4 regions of the Arthrobacter ramosus genome follow, and region 2 is predicted to be linked to each of the others. Evidence: riboswitches for the same ligand, from Rfam matches in the RefSeq annotation. Region 2 holds a riboswitch; each other region holds the start of a gene.
The links. A riboswitch is a leader RNA that binds a small molecule or an ion and turns the genes downstream of it on or off. The one in region 2 is predicted to bind thiamine pyrophosphate.
Positions count from the first base shown of each region.

Region 1: another riboswitch for thiamine pyrophosphate. It lies ahead of thiO (glycine oxidase ThiO); the one in region 2 lies ahead of thiD (bifunctional hydroxymethylpyrimidine kinase/phosphomethylpyrimidine kinase).
Region 3: another riboswitch for thiamine pyrophosphate. It lies ahead of thiC (phosphomethylpyrimidine synthase ThiC); the one in region 2 lies ahead of thiD (bifunctional hydroxymethylpyrimidine kinase/phosphomethylpyrimidine kinase).
Region 4: another riboswitch for thiamine pyrophosphate. It lies ahead of ABD742_RS00390 (ECF transporter S component); the one in region 2 lies ahead of thiD (bifunctional hydroxymethylpyrimidine kinase/phosphomethylpyrimidine kinase).

Region 1 is NZ_BAAAWN010000001.1:1,134,474-1,138,679, forward strand. It holds gene ABD742_RS05445 (RNB domain-containing ribonuclease) at 1-1,192, opposite strand, end outside; gene thiE (thiamine phosphate synthase) at 1,230-1,919, opposite strand; TPP riboswitch at 1,946-2,065, shown strand; gene thiO (glycine oxidase ThiO) at 2,057-3,367, shown strand; gene thiS (sulfur carrier protein ThiS) at 3,364-3,600, shown strand; gene ABD742_RS05465 (thiazole synthase) at 3,604-4,206, shown strand, end outside.
Region 2 is NZ_BAAAWN010000001.1:1,757,205-1,761,410, forward strand. It holds gene ABD742_RS08220 (Rne/Rng family ribonuclease) at 1-1,880, shown strand, start outside; TPP riboswitch at 2,029-2,125, shown strand; gene thiD (bifunctional hydroxymethylpyrimidine kinase/phosphomethylpyrimidine kinase) at 2,117-3,637, shown strand; gene rplU (50S ribosomal protein L21) at 4,058-4,206, shown strand, end outside.
Region 3 is NZ_BAAAWN010000001.1:1,553,035-1,557,240, reverse strand. It holds gene ABD742_RS07300 (VOC family protein) at 1-810, opposite strand, end outside; gene ABD742_RS07295 (amidohydrolase family protein) at 889-1,983, opposite strand; TPP riboswitch at 2,077-2,184, shown strand; gene thiC (phosphomethylpyrimidine synthase ThiC) at 2,180-3,985, shown strand; gene ABD742_RS07285 (alpha/beta fold hydrolase) at 4,010-4,206, opposite strand, start outside.
Region 4 is NZ_BAAAWN010000001.1:75,990-80,195, reverse strand. It holds gene ABD742_RS00395 (ABC transporter ATP-binding protein) at 1-1,212, opposite strand, end outside; gene ABD742_RS00390 (ECF transporter S component) at 1,212-1,841, opposite strand; TPP riboswitch at 1,915-2,051, opposite strand; gene ABD742_RS00385 (NUDIX hydrolase) at 2,200-2,991, shown strand; gene ABD742_RS00380 (DUF4235 domain-containing protein) at 3,043-3,303, shown strand; partial or broken gene mnhG (monovalent cation/H(+) antiporter subunit G) at 3,414-3,794, opposite strand; gene ABD742_RS00370 (MrpF/PhaF family protein) at 3,784-4,062, opposite strand; gene ABD742_RS00365 (Na+/H+ antiporter subunit E) at 4,059-4,206, opposite strand, start outside.

The DNA of each region.
Region 1 (4,206 bases), 620 kb from region 2:
CGGCGAGCTGGTCGGAAGACGCCATGATCTCGGGCAGGCTCGGCAAAGCATCCCGGGCCCACGCAGGGATCTCTGTTCCATTGCTCAGAGCTTCGCAGATGACCAGCACAAAACGATCGACAAGTCGGCGCAGCGGCGCGGTGGTGTGGGCATACGGTGCCCCGATGGCTGACTGCATGACGCTGCCCGGTACCTCGCCGTCGAAAGGCGTGTAGCCGGCACCACGGAAGAGCAGCCCCGCGGAATGGAGGATGGCGAGTTGCCGGGGGTCCTTCGCGTCGAGGGTGCGCAGGTACTCGCCGTAGCTGGTCCCCGCGGTCCAGGGCTTGCCGAGTGCCCCCGTTTGCCGTTTGAAATGGAGCAGCGAGCGCTCATCGGGAGCGGGCATGGTGCGCAGGATCCCCACTTTGCCGTCGAGCATCAACTGTGCGGCGGCCATCCCGGTCAGGAGCGAAATCTGGGCGTTCCAGTCCTCCACCGGGAGCGAGGGAGCTGCGACGATCCTGTACCCCTCGCCGCCGGGCAGTTGGACGATTTCCTGCTCAGGCATGTTCAGGCTCGCTCCGCCGCGGCGGCGTTCGAGTTCCACCCGCTTGAGCCCGACCTCCTTGAGCAGCTCCAGGACGGGATCAGCCGTTCCGGAATCGATCTCCGCCTGCACGCCCTTGTAGTTGAGTTTGGCGCGGCTCCGTACGCTTGCCCGACGGACGGAGACGGTGCGGAACTCCGCCTCGGCATCGAGTTCGAAGTCCCACACGAACGCGCCGCACGTCTGGCCGGCCAGCAGGCTTCCGGCATGCTCGCTGATGATCTCGGGGTGCAACGGTATGCGGCCATCCGGGGCGTAGTACGTTTGCCCGCGGTGGCGGGTCTCGGCGTCGAGCGCTCCTCCCGGGGGCACAAAGGAGGGCACATCGGAGATGGCGTAGAGAACCCTGTAACCATCCCCGGACCGGTCAATGAAGAGGGCCTGGTCGAGATCCGTGGAAGAGGCCGGGTCGATCGTGATGAACGGAACGTCCGTGAGATCCTGCGCCGGCAGGGTGTGTCCGGAAACCGCGGCTTCAGCGTCGCGCAGCGCTTCAATGGGATAACCTGCGGGCAGCTCGAGTTCAGTCCGAAGCGCCGCCAGCGCTTCCGCGAGGTGGTTCGACGTTTCACTGACATTCGGGGCTACCCGCTGATGTGACACGAAAATCAGGGTAACTCCAAAATCTTCCGGCGTCTCGCTAGGCCGCCGCTGCGTCCAAGGCAGCCAGAAGGGCCTGGGCTGCCGCCGTCGGATCCTGTGCTTCGGTAATGGCTCGCACCACAACGACACGGCTTGCGCCGGCCTGCACCACCTCTTCCACGTTGCTGAGATCGATGCCGCCGATAGCAAACCAGGGGAGCACAACACCGCCGACGGTCTCTTCGTCTGCCTGCTTCACCGCGTTGGCGGCGTACTTCACCAGATCGAGCCCGACGGCGGAGCGTCCCGGCTTGGTGGGGGTGGCCCAGACCGGCCCGACGCAGAAGTAGTCCAGTCCGCTGCGGCTGGGTGACGCGGCGATGGCTGCGTCAATTTGTTCCGGCGTGTGCGTGGAGAGACCGATGATAGTGCGGTCGTGGAGCAGTTTCCGGGCCGAGCGCAGCGGAATGTCCTTTTGGCCGATATGGAACACCGGTGCGCCGGAGAGGGATGCTACGTCCGCGCGGTCGTTGACTGCCCAGAGACGGCCGTGACGATGCGCCACGGATTGCAGGATTTCCAGGAGCTCCAGTTCCTCAGCCGCCTCAATTGTCTTGTCACGCAGCTGGATGATGTCCACGCCGCCCTCGAATGCGGCATCGACAAATTGCTCAAAATCACCCTGTTGCTTGCGGGCGTCGGTGCAGAGGTACAGGCGGGCGGTGGTGTGGACATCGTGCTGGGTCATGGAAACAGAGTAGTTCCTCTAAACTGGGCTGGTACCGCGGGAGCCGCGGCGGCAGTCACAATCGCCGCGCGGCTGAGAGGGCTTCAGCGCCGACCGCTTGACCTGATCCGGCTAGTACCGGCGTAGGGAAGGACCCCATGGACGAAGTAAACACCCAGCACGGACCCCTGCACGCGGATGTGGCGGTGATCGGAGGCGGTGTCATTGGCCTCGGGATCGCGTGGGAAGCCCGCAGGTCCGGCCGCTCGGTTGCCCTGATCGATCCCGCGCCGGCCAGCGGCGCCACCTTCGCGGCGGCGGGTATGTTGGCGCCCGTCAGCGAACTGCACTACCAGGAAGAGGACCTCCTGGAGCTCATGCTCGAATCGTCGGCGTTGTGGCCGGACTTCGAACGCAATGTGACCGGCTCAAGCACCGGACGCAGCACGGGTTACCGCACGACGCCGACCCTCGCCGTCGGCGCGGACGCTGCGGACCGCCAGGCGCTCGCCGATCTCAGGGATGTCCAGCTGGCCAACGGCCTGGTGGTGGAATCCGTGCCGTTGCGCGAGGCACGGGAGCGTGAGCCGCTGCTGAGCCCGCAGATTTCCTGTGCCTTCGACATCCCGGGCGACCACCAAGTGGATCCGCGCCGGCTTTCGGCCGCGATTCTCGGCGCGCTGGCAGACCACCAGCCCGGCGATTCCAGTTGGATTCCGGGGGCCGAAGGCGGTTTTGCGGTCCAGGACACCGCGGCGGGCCTCCTGTGGGAGGACGGGCGCGTCGTCGGGGCTGTGCTGGATTCAGGAATCGAAGTGCTCGCCACGGAAACAGTGGTTGCAAACGGACTGGATGCCGCCCGCTTGAACGGCCTGCCGGATGGGTTGTCGCTCCCGTTGCGTCCGGTGTATGGCGACATACTGCGGTTGCGCGTCCCGGGCCACCTGCAACCCCTGGTCACCGCCACGGTCCGTGGAATGGTGCGCGGAGTGCCCGTCTACATCGTGCCCCGCGACGACGGGACCGTGGTGATCGGTGCGACGCAACGTGAAGACGGCTTGTCGGCGTCGGGGGGATCGGCCAACCCGGTGTCGGCCGGCGGCGTGTACCAATTGCTCCGCGACGCCCAGGTACTGGTTCCGGCCGTGGCCGAACTGGAACTCCTGGAAGCAACTGCCCGAGCGCGTCCAGGCACTCCGGACAATGCACCGCTGTTGGGCCGTGTGGAACGTCGCGAAAGCGAAGGAACCGTGCCGGGCCTTATCGTGGCCAGCGGCTTCTTCCGCCACGGCGTGCTCCTCACCCCGGCTGCGGCGAAAATCTGCGTCGGACTCATCGATGGCGCCGTCGATCCCCGGTGGAACAAATTCCGCCCGGACCGCTTCTCCCGCCCGCTTTCAGTAGCACGGGCCTCAACGGACGGCCCATCGGCCGATACCTCATATCCCCTTCCGAAGGACCACGCATGAACATCAAATTGAACGGCGCAGACCACACGTTGAGCGACGACGCGTCCGTGACCACCCTCGTCAGCCACATCACCGGAAGGGTTGTGGACTCCAGAGGCCAGGCGGCCGACGGACGCAAGATCGGCGTCGCCGTCGCACGCAATTCCGAAGTGGTGCCGCGCAGCCAGTGGGCTGCCACCGCGCTCGCAGAGGGCGACGAACTCGAAATCGTTACCGCAGTACAGGGAGGCTGAACCATGACCGCAGGAAGCACTCAAGCAGCAACCACCCGAACCGACGCCCTGGTGATCGACGGTGTTGAGTTCGGCTCGCGCCTCATCATGGGGACCGGCGGAGCCCCGAGCCTGGACGGCCTGGGGGCAGCCTTACTGGCCTCCGGCACCGAACTCACCACCGTCGCCATGCGGAGGTACTCGCCGACGGAAACAGGTTCGCTGTTCCAGTTGCTCGTGGACCATGGCATCCGTGTCCTGCCCAACACGGCCGGCTGTTTTACCGCCAAGGACGCTGTCATGACAGCCGAGCTTGCCCGTGAGGCGTTGGAAACGGATTGGGTGAAGCTCGAGGTCATCGCCGACGAACAGACGCTGCTGCCTGACGCCGTGGAGTTGGTGGATGCGACGGAGAAGCTGGTGGACCGCGGCTTCAAGGTCTTCGCCTACACCAACGACGACCCCGTGCTGGCGCTTCGACTGGAAAACCTCGGAGCAACAGCGGTGATGCCCTTGGGCGCGCCTATCGGCACCGGTCTGGGCATCCTGAATCCCCACAACATCGAGCTGATTGTGTCCCGCGCTTCGGTCCCGGTAGTACTCGACGCCGGAATCGGCACCGCGTCC
Region 2 (4,206 bases):
CTGCGTTCGTGGACATCGGACGCGGCCGCAACGCCGTGCTGTACGCCGGTGAAGTCAACTGGGATGCCGTCACCCTGGAAGGCAAACCGCGCCGGATCGAAAACGCCCTGAAATCAGGCGATTCCGTGCTGGTCCAGGTCACCAAGGACCCCGTGGGCCACAAGGGCGCACGCCTGACGAGCCAGATTTCGCTTCCCGGCCGCTACCTTGTGTACGTGCCCGGCGGTTCAATGACCGGTATTTCCCGCAAGCTGCCCGACGTCGAGCGCAACCGTCTGAAGAAGATCCTCAAGGATCGCCTCCCGGAGAACGCGGGCGTCATTGTCCGCACCGCAGCCGAGGGTGCTTCCGAGGAAGAGCTGACGCACGATATCAACCGCCTGCGGGCCCAGTGGGAAGGCATCGAAAGCCAGTCCACGTCCACCAAGGTCCTGGCCCCGGAAGTGCTGTATGGCGAACCGGACCTCACCATCAAGGTTGTCCGCGACGTCTTCAACGAGGACTTCTCCAAGCTCATCGTCTCCGGCGATGAAGCCTGGGACACCATCGAGGCCTACGTCACCTATGTGGCGCCCGATCTGGTGGGACGCCTCGAAAAGTGGACCTCGGATCAGGACATCTTCTCGGCATGGCGCGTGGACGAACAGATCCACAAGGCATTGGAGCGCAAGGTCTTCCTGCCCTCCGGTGGTTCGCTCGTGATCGACCGCACCGAGGCCATGACGGTTGTTGACGTCAACACCGGGAAGTTCACCGGCAGCGGTGGCAACCTTGAGGAAACCGTCACCAAGAACAACCTTGAGGCTGCCGAGGAAGTGGTGCGCCAGCTTCGCTTGCGCGATATCGGCGGAATCATCGTCATCGACTTCATCGACATGGTCCTGGAATCCAACCGCGATCTCGTGTTGCGCCGCATGGTCGAGTGCCTCGGCCGGGACCGCACCAAGCACCAGGTCGCCGAAGTGACGTCGCTTGGATTGGTGCAGATGACCCGCAAGCGCATGGGCACCGGCCTGCTTGAGGTCTTCGGCGAGCAGTGCGAAACGTGCGCCGGTCGTGGAATCGTCACGCACGACGAGCCTGTGGAGCACCGTCGGGCCAACGTGGTGGCCGCTGAACACCACCACCCGCGGACGGAATCGCAGCCGGCCGTCCGCCCGGAGCAGCGCAAGCGTCGGCGCGGCAGGGGGACAGGGCAGGGGACGGCCGAGCTCCCGATCACCCCTCCTGTGCCGGTCCATACAGTGGAATCCACTGATCCGAATCGCCAGGCGGCCACCCGCGCAGCCCTTGCCACCATCGCGGCTGCAGCCCACGCTGCCCACCTGCACGACGACGAGCTCCACCACGCGGCGGAATTGCTCGCCGACCGGCACGTAGCGGAAGCCACCCCGGTCCAGGCCCCCGCGGCCCCGGTCCAGGCTCCCGCCGCTGCTTCGAGTAGCGAGGAACGTTCGAAGCCTGTGCTGCGATTCGGCGGCGAGGAAGTTGCGTTGCCCTTCGTACACCACGAAGAGGAGCCGGCGAGTGGTGCACCTGCCATGAGCCTGGATCTGTTGGCACAGGCATTCGCGGGCCTTGGAGAAGCTCCGGAGACCGCGGCGACGGCAACAGAAGCCAAAGAAGCGCCCGCAGGGGCCCCCGCGGGCGTTGCAAGCGGGGAATCGGGTTCGCGTGGACGCCGAGGCCGCCGCAACCGTAGTGCCAGCCGGGCCCAGGGTTCCGCCAACGCCACCAACGTGGAGCACCACGAGGTTGCCGCGGCTGCCTCCGGTGGGGCCGCGCACGAGGCCAAGGCGACGGACGCGGGTCCCGCGAAGGCGACGGCGGCAGCGGAACCGATCATCCTCGGAGTCGGCGTGCCCAAGTCCGAACTCTAAGCGCAGTACCCTGTCCGAAGCCCCGGCCGTTTTCGCTCCTGTGGAAACCGCCGGGGCTTCGGCGTTGCCGGCCAATCCACCGGACCTCCCCACAGTGCGGTTGCAAAGGGGGATTTCAGCGGGCGAGGTGTGATCCGGGTTAAGCTAGGGGACTGACACGGGGTGCCGCGCACCAAGCCGGCTGAGACCAGACCCGTTGAACCTGTCCGGTTAGCACCGGCGAAGGGATGTCTCGCATGACAGTTTCGGCGCAATCAGCCGTCTACCCGCTCAAGGCCGTCCGGCGACCTATCCCGAGGGTCCTCAGCATTGCCGGCTCGGATCCTTCGGGTGGTGCCGGGATCCAGGCAGACCTGAAGAGCATCGCGGCCAACGGCGGCTATGGCATGGCCGTCATCACGGCGCTCACCGTGCAGAACACCCAGGGAGTCACTGCCGTCCACGTGCCTCCCGTGGAGTTCCTGCGCCAGCAGTTGGACGCCATTAGCGACGACATCACGGTTGATGCCGTCAAGATCGGCATGCTCGGGGACGCGGCGGTCATCCACGAAGTCCGCCGCTGGCTCGGCGAGGCGCGTCCCGCCGTCGTCGTGCTGGATCCGGTGATGATCGCCACCAGCGGCGACCGGCTCCTGGCGGAGTCCGCTGAAACTGCCCTGCGGGAGCTTCTGCCCCTCGCTGACTTGGTGACCCCCAACCTTCCTGAATTGGCCATGCTGCTTGGCGAACCTGAAGCCACTGACTGGGCATCGGCGTTGGAGCAAGGCAAACGCCTGGCTGCCGCCTGTGGGAACACCGTCCTGGTGAAGGGTGGCCATCTTCAGGGAGCGGGCTGCCCCGACGCCCTGGTCAACACCGGGGGAGTCCTGAGCCAGGACGTGGTGGAATTCGCCGGGCGACGGGTGGAGACCCGCAACAGCCATGGCACGGGATGCTCCCTGTCGTCGGCGATGGCGACGGCCAAGGCGCGGCTCGGCGATTGGGAGTCCGCCTTGCGTGTGGTCAAGCCTTGGCTTCAGGAGGCGCTGATCCAGTCCGAGGTGCTGGAAGTGGGGAAGGGCAACGGGCCGATCCATCATTTCCACGCGCTCCGGCACGCCCTTCAACCGGGCGACTTTGCCGTCCGGATGTGGGACGCCGCCCAAACGGAACTTGCGGCCATTTATGGCTTGGACTTCATCCAGCACTTGCAGTCCGGTGGGCTCAGCGAGGCGCAGTTCAGCTATTACCTGTCGCAGGATGCCATCTATCTCAACGGCTATTCCCGGGTCCTGGCGCGGGCAAGCGCCCTCGCCCCAAACGAAACCGAACAGCTGTTCTGGGCCCGCGGCTCGCAGATGTGCCTTGAAGTCGAGTCCGAGCTGCATCGGAATTGGCTCAGCGGACGCCAGGTAAGCGGAGAGCTGGGCCCGGTCACCAAGGCCTACGTGGACCACTTGCTTGCGGCGTCGGCGTCGGGCAGCTATGCCGTCCTGCTGGCTGCCGTGCTGCCTTGCTACTGGTTGTACGCCGAGGTGGGACAGCAGCTCCACCATGGCTATCTACAGGCGGGAGCGTCGGACGAGCACCCTTATGCGGACTGGCTGCGTACATACGCAGACGAGGCGTTCGCCGAGGCCACCCGCAAGGCGATCGACATCACGGACGCCGCCGCGCAGGCCGCATCACCTGCGGAGCGTGCCGCCATGATGGAGGCGTTTGCCCAATCCTGCCGTTACGAAACGGCGTTCTTCGATGCTCCAAGGTTGCACGGCTGAACCCGGTTCCTGCCGGGGAAGGACAGGATGAAGCGCCTGTTCCGGCGGGCGCTGCAGCGTGTCGGACTGAGGATCCGAGCTTTTCCCGGCCGGCAGGGTAAGGTGGACGGGCACGGTACCGGGTGGCGCATAGCCAGTCTGTGGCAGTCATCACGTGGCAGCCCCCGGACCTGGCCTCATTTGCAGCCGAAGGCGAAACTAGCGTAATCTAGATCTTCGGTGCTTACGCCAACACTTGGGTTATGCCCCCAGAAACTGTTCATTTGGAACTGACCTTTCATTTGGAACTATTCGAGGGATGACTCATGGATTCCGTACCGGAGTCCACGGCGTTGAGGCACAGCGTGAACCAGGCCCGTTTTCGGATCGGGGTTCCGCACGCAAATTTAGTAATAAACGTCGAGAGAAGTGAGTGCCCAAGTGGTGTACGCGATTGTCCGCGCAGGCGGCCGCCAAGAAAAGGTTTCCGTTGGAGACTACGTAACCCTGAACCGCGTCCCCGGTGGAGCCGGCAGCACCCTTGAGCTGCCCGCACTGCTCCTGGTGGACGGTGACAAGGTCACCTCCGC
Region 3 (4,206 bases), 200 kb from region 2:
GTGGTGGGAGGCAATGCCGGCAACCTTGAGGCGGTCGTCGAGCGCGCCGACGTCGTCTCCTGACGGCACCTCGATGACAACCTCGCCGAGACCGAGCGTGTCCTTGCGTGGACCTGCGCCGCGACTGTTCCAGACATTCATGGCCATGTGGTGGTGGTAGCCGCCCGCGGAGACGAACAGGGCCTGCCCGTGCCACCCGGCGGTCTGCTCGAAGCCCAAGGTGTCGACGTAGAAATCATGGGCGGTCTGCACATCGCCCACCTGGAGGTGGACATGCCCGACGCCGGCGCCCGCCTCATGCTGGCCTGTCACCGCCGCTTCGTTCAGGTATTGCTGGAGGTAGCGCTGCGGCGGGAGCGGCAGGCTGTCCATGACGACCGAACTGCCATTCCACTCCCAGCCTTCGCGGGGCTTGTCGTAGTAGAGCTCAATGCCGTTGCCCTCAGGGTCGGTGAAGTAGAAGGCCTCGCTGACCAGGTGGTCCGCGCTGCCGACGAAGGCGTGGGGTTCGTACTGCGCGGCCGAGGCAACAGTCGCGGCGAGCGAGGATTGGTCTTCGAAGAGCAAGGCCGTGTGGAAGAGTCCAGCCTCTCCGCGACCCGGGATCTGGAGCCCGGAGGCCGGCGCGAGGTGCACCAACGGCTTGCCGAGCCTGCCGAAGTAGAGTCCGCCATCCTGTTCGGCCACGACCTCCAGCCCCAGCGCCCGCTGGTAGTAGTCGACCATGAGCTTCATGTCCCCCACTTTGAGCATGACCGTACCCATGGTGAGTTCGGCAGGAAGGAGATCCTGGCTGGATGTGATGGTCATGTGAAACTCCCGGCTTTTTGTGGCGCCGCCCTTCGGCAACCTCTATCTATCTAAATTACTTGAAGCTTCAATTTATTCCTAATGCCCGGCGCTTCCTGAAATATGTCCCCTCAGCACGGTGCATTGCGGATTCAGCACCACCTCAAGTGACGCACGGGGATCGTTTGCGTAGAGCACGACGTCGGCACTGGCACCTTCGCTGATGCCGTCGGCACCCAGCCACTCGCGTGCGGACCAGCAGGCGGCATCGAGGGCGGCGGCCGCCGGAAGGCCCGCGCGGTGCAGTTCCAGGATTTCCTCGCCGATCCGGCCGTGCTTGATGACGCTGCCGGCGTCGGTCCCGGCGTACACCCGCACTCCGGCGTCGAATGCCTCGGCGACGCGTTCATGCCTGCGCTCCCACAGCCTGGTCATGTGCGCGGCGTAACGCGGGAACTTCGCTTCCGCCTGCTTCGCGATGTCCGGAAAAGTCGCAATGTTGATGAGCGTGGGGACGATCGGCACACCCTGGTCCAGCAGCCGGGGAATATGGTGCGGCAACAGACCGGTGGCGTGCTCGATGCAGTCGATGCCGGCGTCGAGCATGTCGTCGATAGTCCCTTCGGCGAAGCAATGGGCAGTCACCCGGGCTCCCTCGTCGTGTGCCGCGGTGACCGCGTCCTTGACGATGGCGGCCGGAAAGGACGGGCCAAGATCCCCTGCCGAGCGGTCGATCCAGTCCCCTACGATCTTGACCCAGCCGTCTCCGGACCGTGCCTGCTTGCGCACGGCCTCCACGAGATCCTCGGGCTCGACTTCTTCGGCCAGTCCGGGGATGTACCGGCGTTGCCTGGCGATGTGCCTGCCCGCGCGGATGATCCTCGGCATGTCCGTCCGGCGCTGCAGCCAGCGCGTGTCGCTTGCGGATCCTGCGTCGCGGATCAAGAGCGTCCCGGCGTTCCGGTCCGCCGTTGCCTGCAGTCGGGCAGTCTCGTCGTCCACCGCTCCGCCCCTCCCCAAACCAACATGACAGTGCGCGTCGACAAGGCCGGGCAGCACCCATCCGTCCAGGACGACGTCCGGCGCGGCAGGAGGCCGCAGAAAGGTCAGCCGTCCGTCGACCGACCAGAGGCCGCGCCGTTCCTTTTCCGGCCCGGTGAGGACGGCGCCGCTGAACTCGGTGATTTCCGCCATGATTCCACCCTAGTTCCCGGGGCCGTTGCCGGCCCGGTCACATCTGTCCTCGGTCACATCTCTCCCAAGCACCCACAGCTGTGGTAACTTCGTCTACGACCACACGGGGGCCCTTGCAAGGGCTGAGATCGGGCTGACGCAGCCTGCGACCGTTGAACCTGTCCGGGTAATGCCGGCGAAGGAAGTGAGTAATCCTTTGAGCACCAAAGAAACACAGCTGAGCCCTACCCAAAACGGATCGGCGCAAGAGGTGACACAATCCCTCAAGTCCCATTCCCTCGCGTTCCTGGAAGATGCAGAGTCGGGAATCCGGGTTCCAGTGACTGAAATCGCCTTGGAACCGTCCCCCAACGGCGAGGCCAACGCGCCTTTCCAGGTGTACCGCACCGCGGGGCCCGGCAGTGACCCTGTGATTGGCCTGGAGCCGTTCCGGAGCGAGTGGATCGAAGCCCGCGGCGATACCGAGGCATACAGCGGCCGCGAACGGAACCTGCTCGACGACGGCAAGTCGGCCGTGCGCCGCGGCGCCGCCTCCGCAGAGTGGAAGGGCGCACAGCCGGTGCCCCGCCGCGCCGTCGAAGGCAAGAACGTGACACAGATGCACTATGCCAAGCAGGGCATCGTGACGCCCGAAATGCAGTTCGTGGCACTTCGCGAGAACTGCGATGTCGAACTTGTCCGCAGCGAAGTCGCCGCCGGCCGTGCCATCATTCCCAACAACATCAACCACCCCGAATCCGAACCGATGATCATCGGCAAGGCCTTCCTCGTGAAGATCAACGCCAACATCGGCAACTCGGCCGTCACCAGTTCCATCTCCGAAGAAGTGGACAAGCTGCAGTGGGCCACGCAATGGGGCGCCGACACGGTCATGGACCTGTCCACGGGCGACGACATCCACACCACCCGCGAATGGATCATCCGCAACTCGCCCGTCCCGATCGGCACCGTGCCCATCTACCAGGCCCTCGAGAAGGTCAACGGCGAAGCCAACAAGCTCACTTGGGAAATCTTCCGCGACACCGTCATTGAACAGTGCGAGCAGGGCGTGGACTACATGACCATCCACGCCGGCGTGTTGCTGCGGTACGTGCCACTCACCGCGAACCGCGTGACGGGCATCGTTTCCCGTGGCGGCTCCATCATGGCCGGCTGGTGCCTGGCGCACCATGAGGAAAACTTCCTTTACACCCACTTCGACGAACTCTGCGAAATCTTCGCCAAGTACGACGTCGCGTTCTCGCTCGGCGACGGCTTGCGCCCGGGAGCGACGGCGGACGCCAACGACGCCGCACAGTTCGCCGAGCTCGACACGCTCGCGGAGCTCACGAAGCGGGCGTGGAAGTACGACGTGCAGGTCATGGTGGAGGGCCCCGGGCACATCCCGTTCCACCTCGTCCGGGAGAACGTCGAGCGGCAGCAGGAACTGTGCGACGGCGCACCGTTCTACACCTTGGGCCCGCTTGTGACCGACGTTGCTCCGGGCTACGACCACATCACCTCGGCCATCGGCGCCACGGAGATTGCGCGCTACGGAACCGCGATGCTCTGCTACGTCACCCCGAAGGAACACCTGGGCCTGCCAAACAAGGACGACGTCAAGACAGGCGTGATCACCTACAAAATCGCCGCCCACGCCGCGGACCTTGCGAAGGGACACCCCGGCGCCCACGAACGCGACGATGCCCTGTCCAAGGCCCGCTTCGAGTTCCGCTGGCGTGACCAGTTTGCGCTGTCATTGGATCCGGTCACGGCCGAAGCGTTCCACGACGAGACTCTCCCGGCGGAACCGGCCAAGACGGCGCATTTCTGCTCCATGTGCGGACCGAAATTCTGCTCCATGCGCATCAGCCAGGACATCCGCGACGAATACGGCTCCGCGGATTCCCAGGCAGCCATCGCGGAAATGTACAGCGGGATGCGCGAAAAGAGCGAGGAATTCCTGGCATCCGGCGGCAAGGTCTACTTGCCCGAGCTCGAGATTCCCGCAGGAAAACGTTGAGTGACGTCAGGAAGCCTGAACTGATCAGGAAGCTTGCACTGATCCGGCGCGGCTGACATCCGCGATGAAGGACCGGATCATCCGGTCTCCTTCAACTGAGTCATGAGGCCGGTGTCCTCCAGCCGCAACGCGGTGGAGGGCACCGGTTTCCTGCAAATAGCCCGCGATTTCTTCGTACAGGGGTTCCCAACCACCGGTCAGGACAAGCGTGGGGACTCCCG
Region 4 (4,206 bases), 1.7 Mb from region 2:
GGGCTCTTGGAACACGGTCCCGATCCGGGAGATCAGCTGCTGGGCCTTCCACTTGAAAGGGTCGGTGCCGGCGCCTTCACTGAGCCCGACGGCGGCAGTCACCGTGCCGGACACTGGTGCCAACAGGCCCGCGAGGGTCAAAGCGAAGGTCGATTTTCCGGCGCCGTTGGGGCCGGTGATGGTCAGGGCCTGCCCGGCGAGCACTTCGGCGTCGAGTCCGGCCTGCACAGGAAGGGGCAGGATGGTTTTGAACCCCCGGCGCCGCGGCCTTTCGCGGGACACCGCGAGCTCCTGTGTAGCGAGCAGCAGCTCTCCCCCGCTCCTCGCCCCGGAGCCGGCTGCTGTTCCGGAGCCGGCGGCCGTGCCCGAACGTGGCCGGGTGGCCGGCACGTACCCGGGCACCCAGACGCCCGCAGCAGTGAGCATGTCCCTTGCTTGAGCCAGAACGGTGTCCGGATCGCCGTCCAGGAGCACCCCTGGCGTCGACCCTCCCGTGGAGGAGGAGCTGCCCGGCTGGAGGACCACGATCCGGTCCACAAGGTCTTTCCAGACCGAGACCCGATGCTCCACCACCACCAAGGTGGCGCCGGTCTTGTCCAGGCAGCGGCCCACGGCATCGCGGACCTCGAGCACGCCAGCCGGGTCCAGGTTGGCGGTCGGCTCGTCCAGGAGGATCAAGCCAGGCCGCATGGCCAGGATGCCGGCGAGCGCAAGGCGCTGTTTCTGCCCGCCCGAGAGCGCCGACGTCGGGTGGTCGAGCGCAAAGTCGCCGCTGGAACTGTTCCGCAGCCCGACGTCGTCGAGCGCTTCATGGACGCGTTTCCAGATCTCTTCCCGCGGCACGCAAAGGTTCTCGGCGCCGAAAGCGACGTCGTCGCCCAGCCGGGAAAGCACCACCTGGGTTTCGGGGTCCTGCTGCATGAGTCCGGCACGGCCCCGCTGGGCCTTCGGCGAAACACCATCCACGAGCAACGAGCCGGTCTCGTCGGCGTCGTCACCGTCCTCGCCCAGAACGCCCGCCAGGGCATGCAGGAGCGTCGACTTGCCCGCGCCCGAGGGGCCAAGCAGGAGCACGCGCTCGCCGGGACGGATGTCCAGGTCCAAGGCGTGGATGGCCTGCGTGGTGCGGCCAGCGTGCCGCCAGCCCCACCCGTGCGCGGAAATGGCGGCGGGTCGCACCACAGCAGGGGTGCCGGAATCAGGACTTGGCATCAGGAAAAGACGGGCTCCGAGGCGGCCTTGCGGGACGCGAACGCGCTCAGGACACCGGTCTTGGCCAGGCCGCGGGTCGCGATCCAGGCCAGGGCACCGGCGATGACGGCACCAGAGATCGTGCAGAACACGATGTACGCGAGCTTGTCGCCGACCTCGTAGGCGATGTTCCAGCCCCACGGCAGGAAGGAATCGTTCAACCCACAGAACAGGCCCGCGCCGGCACCGGCCAGCAGGGACACCGGCAGGTTGAACTTCTTGTACATGAAGGCCAGGAAAATGAGTTCCGCGCCGAGGCCCTGGAGCAGGCCCGAGATCAGGACCGTGGTGCCGTACTGGTTACCCATGATGAGCTCGCTGGTGGCGGCCACCATTTCGCAGAAAATTGCCGCACCGGGCTTGCGGACAACGAGCATGCCCAGCACTGCCGGAATCATCCAACCGCCAGCGATCAGGCCGCCCAGCGGAGGGTAGCCGGCGGTCACGGGCGTAACAACCAGAGCCATCTGGTCCCATGCCCAGAAGATCACGCCACCGGCGATGGAGATCAGTGCCGCCACGACGATGTCCACGACGCGCCAGTTGTAACCAGGCTTGGTGAGGCCCGGCCTTGCAGAAATACCAGTCATTTTGTCCTCCTGAGGAACAGGAGGGGAAAGTGTTCCGGTTGCCTGCGAGCGGCTTCCGCTGCGCCGGTCCGGGCACTATGAGAACTCGACTCCCTTGCGCCGGTACTAGCCGGATCAGGTTCGAGGGTCTGCGGCTGTCCGCACTCTCAGCGCCCGTCCTCCGTGCCGCATTGCTGCAAGCCCGACGGCGGCGCTCCCCTGTCGTTATCAATCCACCCTTTTGGGCGTGGTTCAGTTTACACCTTGGCGGGGTTGCGGGCGCTGTGCCAAAACGCGTAACGACGGATTCTGCTGGATCATTCGCCGGGTGAGCACAGGCAGGCCCGGAATGGCGCGGGCGCGTACAGAAACTGGGAGAATGATCCAGCAGAATGTGACGCAGCAAGCGGGCAAAGGAGCAGTCTTGGCAGGCATTGTCGAAGCGAACAGCACCACGGTGGCCGAACCTAGGCTCGCCGCGAGCGTGATCCTCGTCCGCGAGGCCCCCGTTTACACGATTCAGTCAGGCCCGGAGGTTCCCGCGGATGCCGGGCGCGGCCTGGAAGTGTTCGTTCAGCACCGGGTAAGCACGATGGATTTCGCCGCGGGCATGGTTGTCTTTCCGGGCGGACGGGTGGACCAGGTGGACAGCTCCGGCTGGGACTTCGCGGACGACGTCGTCGAGCGGCACGCCACCGCATGGCACCGGAGCAGCATCGCCGTCGAGCCCACTTCCGCCGGGTTCAACGCCGGCCGGGTACTGGCGGCCGCGCAGCGCGAGGTGTTCGAAGAGGCCGGGCTGAAGCTCGACGCCGCCACCCTCCGCCCGTGGGCCAACTGGGTCACACCGGCAGACCAGCCCAAGCGCTTCGACACATACTTCTACCTTGCCTGCCCGCTTTCCGGTGCCGAACCAAAGCACCAAACCACGGAAGCGTCATCGTCCTTGTGGATGCCGGTCCGCGGAATCCTGGATGCCGAAGCCGCCGGAACCCTCAAGCTCATGCCGCCCACGCTGGCGCTGCTGGATGAGCTACTCGCCCTCGGCACGGTGGAAGCGATCCTGGCCGAAGACCGTGACATCATGCCCGTCCGTCCAAAGCCTGGAGCCTTGGAGGAGTTCTTCCGGCTGAGGCGCCAACCGCCATCCGTTGCTCCGGAACAGCCCTGAAGTGGGGTTAGGCTGGGGACGGTCCTGTTTCCTCCCGCAAGGAGTCCCGGAATGAACCTCCTCATCAAACTGCTCGGCACTGGCGTGAGCATCGGCGCAGGCTTTGTCGGCACCAAGCTCGTCAATGCGTTGTGGGAAAAGTCCACCGGCAAGAAGCCTCCCAAGGGTCACGATGACATGGAGGCAAGCCTGCGCTCGGCACTGACCTTCGCCCTGATTTCGGCGACTGTCAGCGCTGTCATCCAGGTTTTCGCAAGCCGCAGTACCCAGCGCGCCATCTCGCGCTTCTCGAAGACGCAGGACATCGTCTAGGCTGACGGCCCGCCGTTGGCGCCCCCGCCGTTGGCGCCGGGGCCGCCCGCGCCCCCGCCGTTGCGGCCGTTCCCGGTGTGGGGCATTGCCGAGTCCGCTTCTTGAGCTTTCTCCGCCGCCCGTTGACCGGCAGCCCGCAGCACCACGGCCTCGAGTTCGTCGGAGCTGAGCAACTCGGGGTGGAGGTGCTTGGTCCGGTAGCCTGCGCGGCCCACCATGTGTGCGGACACGGGAACGGTCAGCAGTTGGAAGATCCAGGCGACTGCCAGGATCGGCCATACCCACCATTCGCGCATCTGCAGCCCGATGGCCGCCAAGACAAGGAACAGCCCCAGCACTTGCGGCTTGGTAGCTGCGTGCATGCGGCTCATGAGGTCCGGGAAACGCAACAGGCCGATTGCGGCGCCCAATGACATCAGCGCACCAACAATCAGCAGTACCGCGGTGACGGCATCGATCACGGAGTCAATTCCGGTGGCATTAGGAGTCATTGACCTGTCCCCTCCGGTCGGCCACGAAGCGGGCCACCGTCACCGAGCCAACGAACCCGATCAGCGTCAGTGCGACGAGCAGCACGAGGTTGTTGAGGTGTCTGTTGACGGCCATGTCGATGGCCAGCGCGGCGCCCAGTATGGCGAGCAGGACGTCTGAGGCGAGCACCCGGTCCAGCAGGGAAGGCCCGACGGCGATCCTGTAGATCGCGCCTGCCGCCGCCAGGCTAAGAATCACCGCCGTGACGATCAGCACGATGTCTTTCACGAACCAGCTCCTCTCGTTGCAGGCCAGCCTTCGGCCTGGAGTGCGTCCATTTCCGCGCGGGAACCCATGATCCGGATCAGCGAGGCCTCCGTATCCTGGACTTCCTTGCGCAGCTTGGCGGTGTCCACATCGTTGCGGACATTG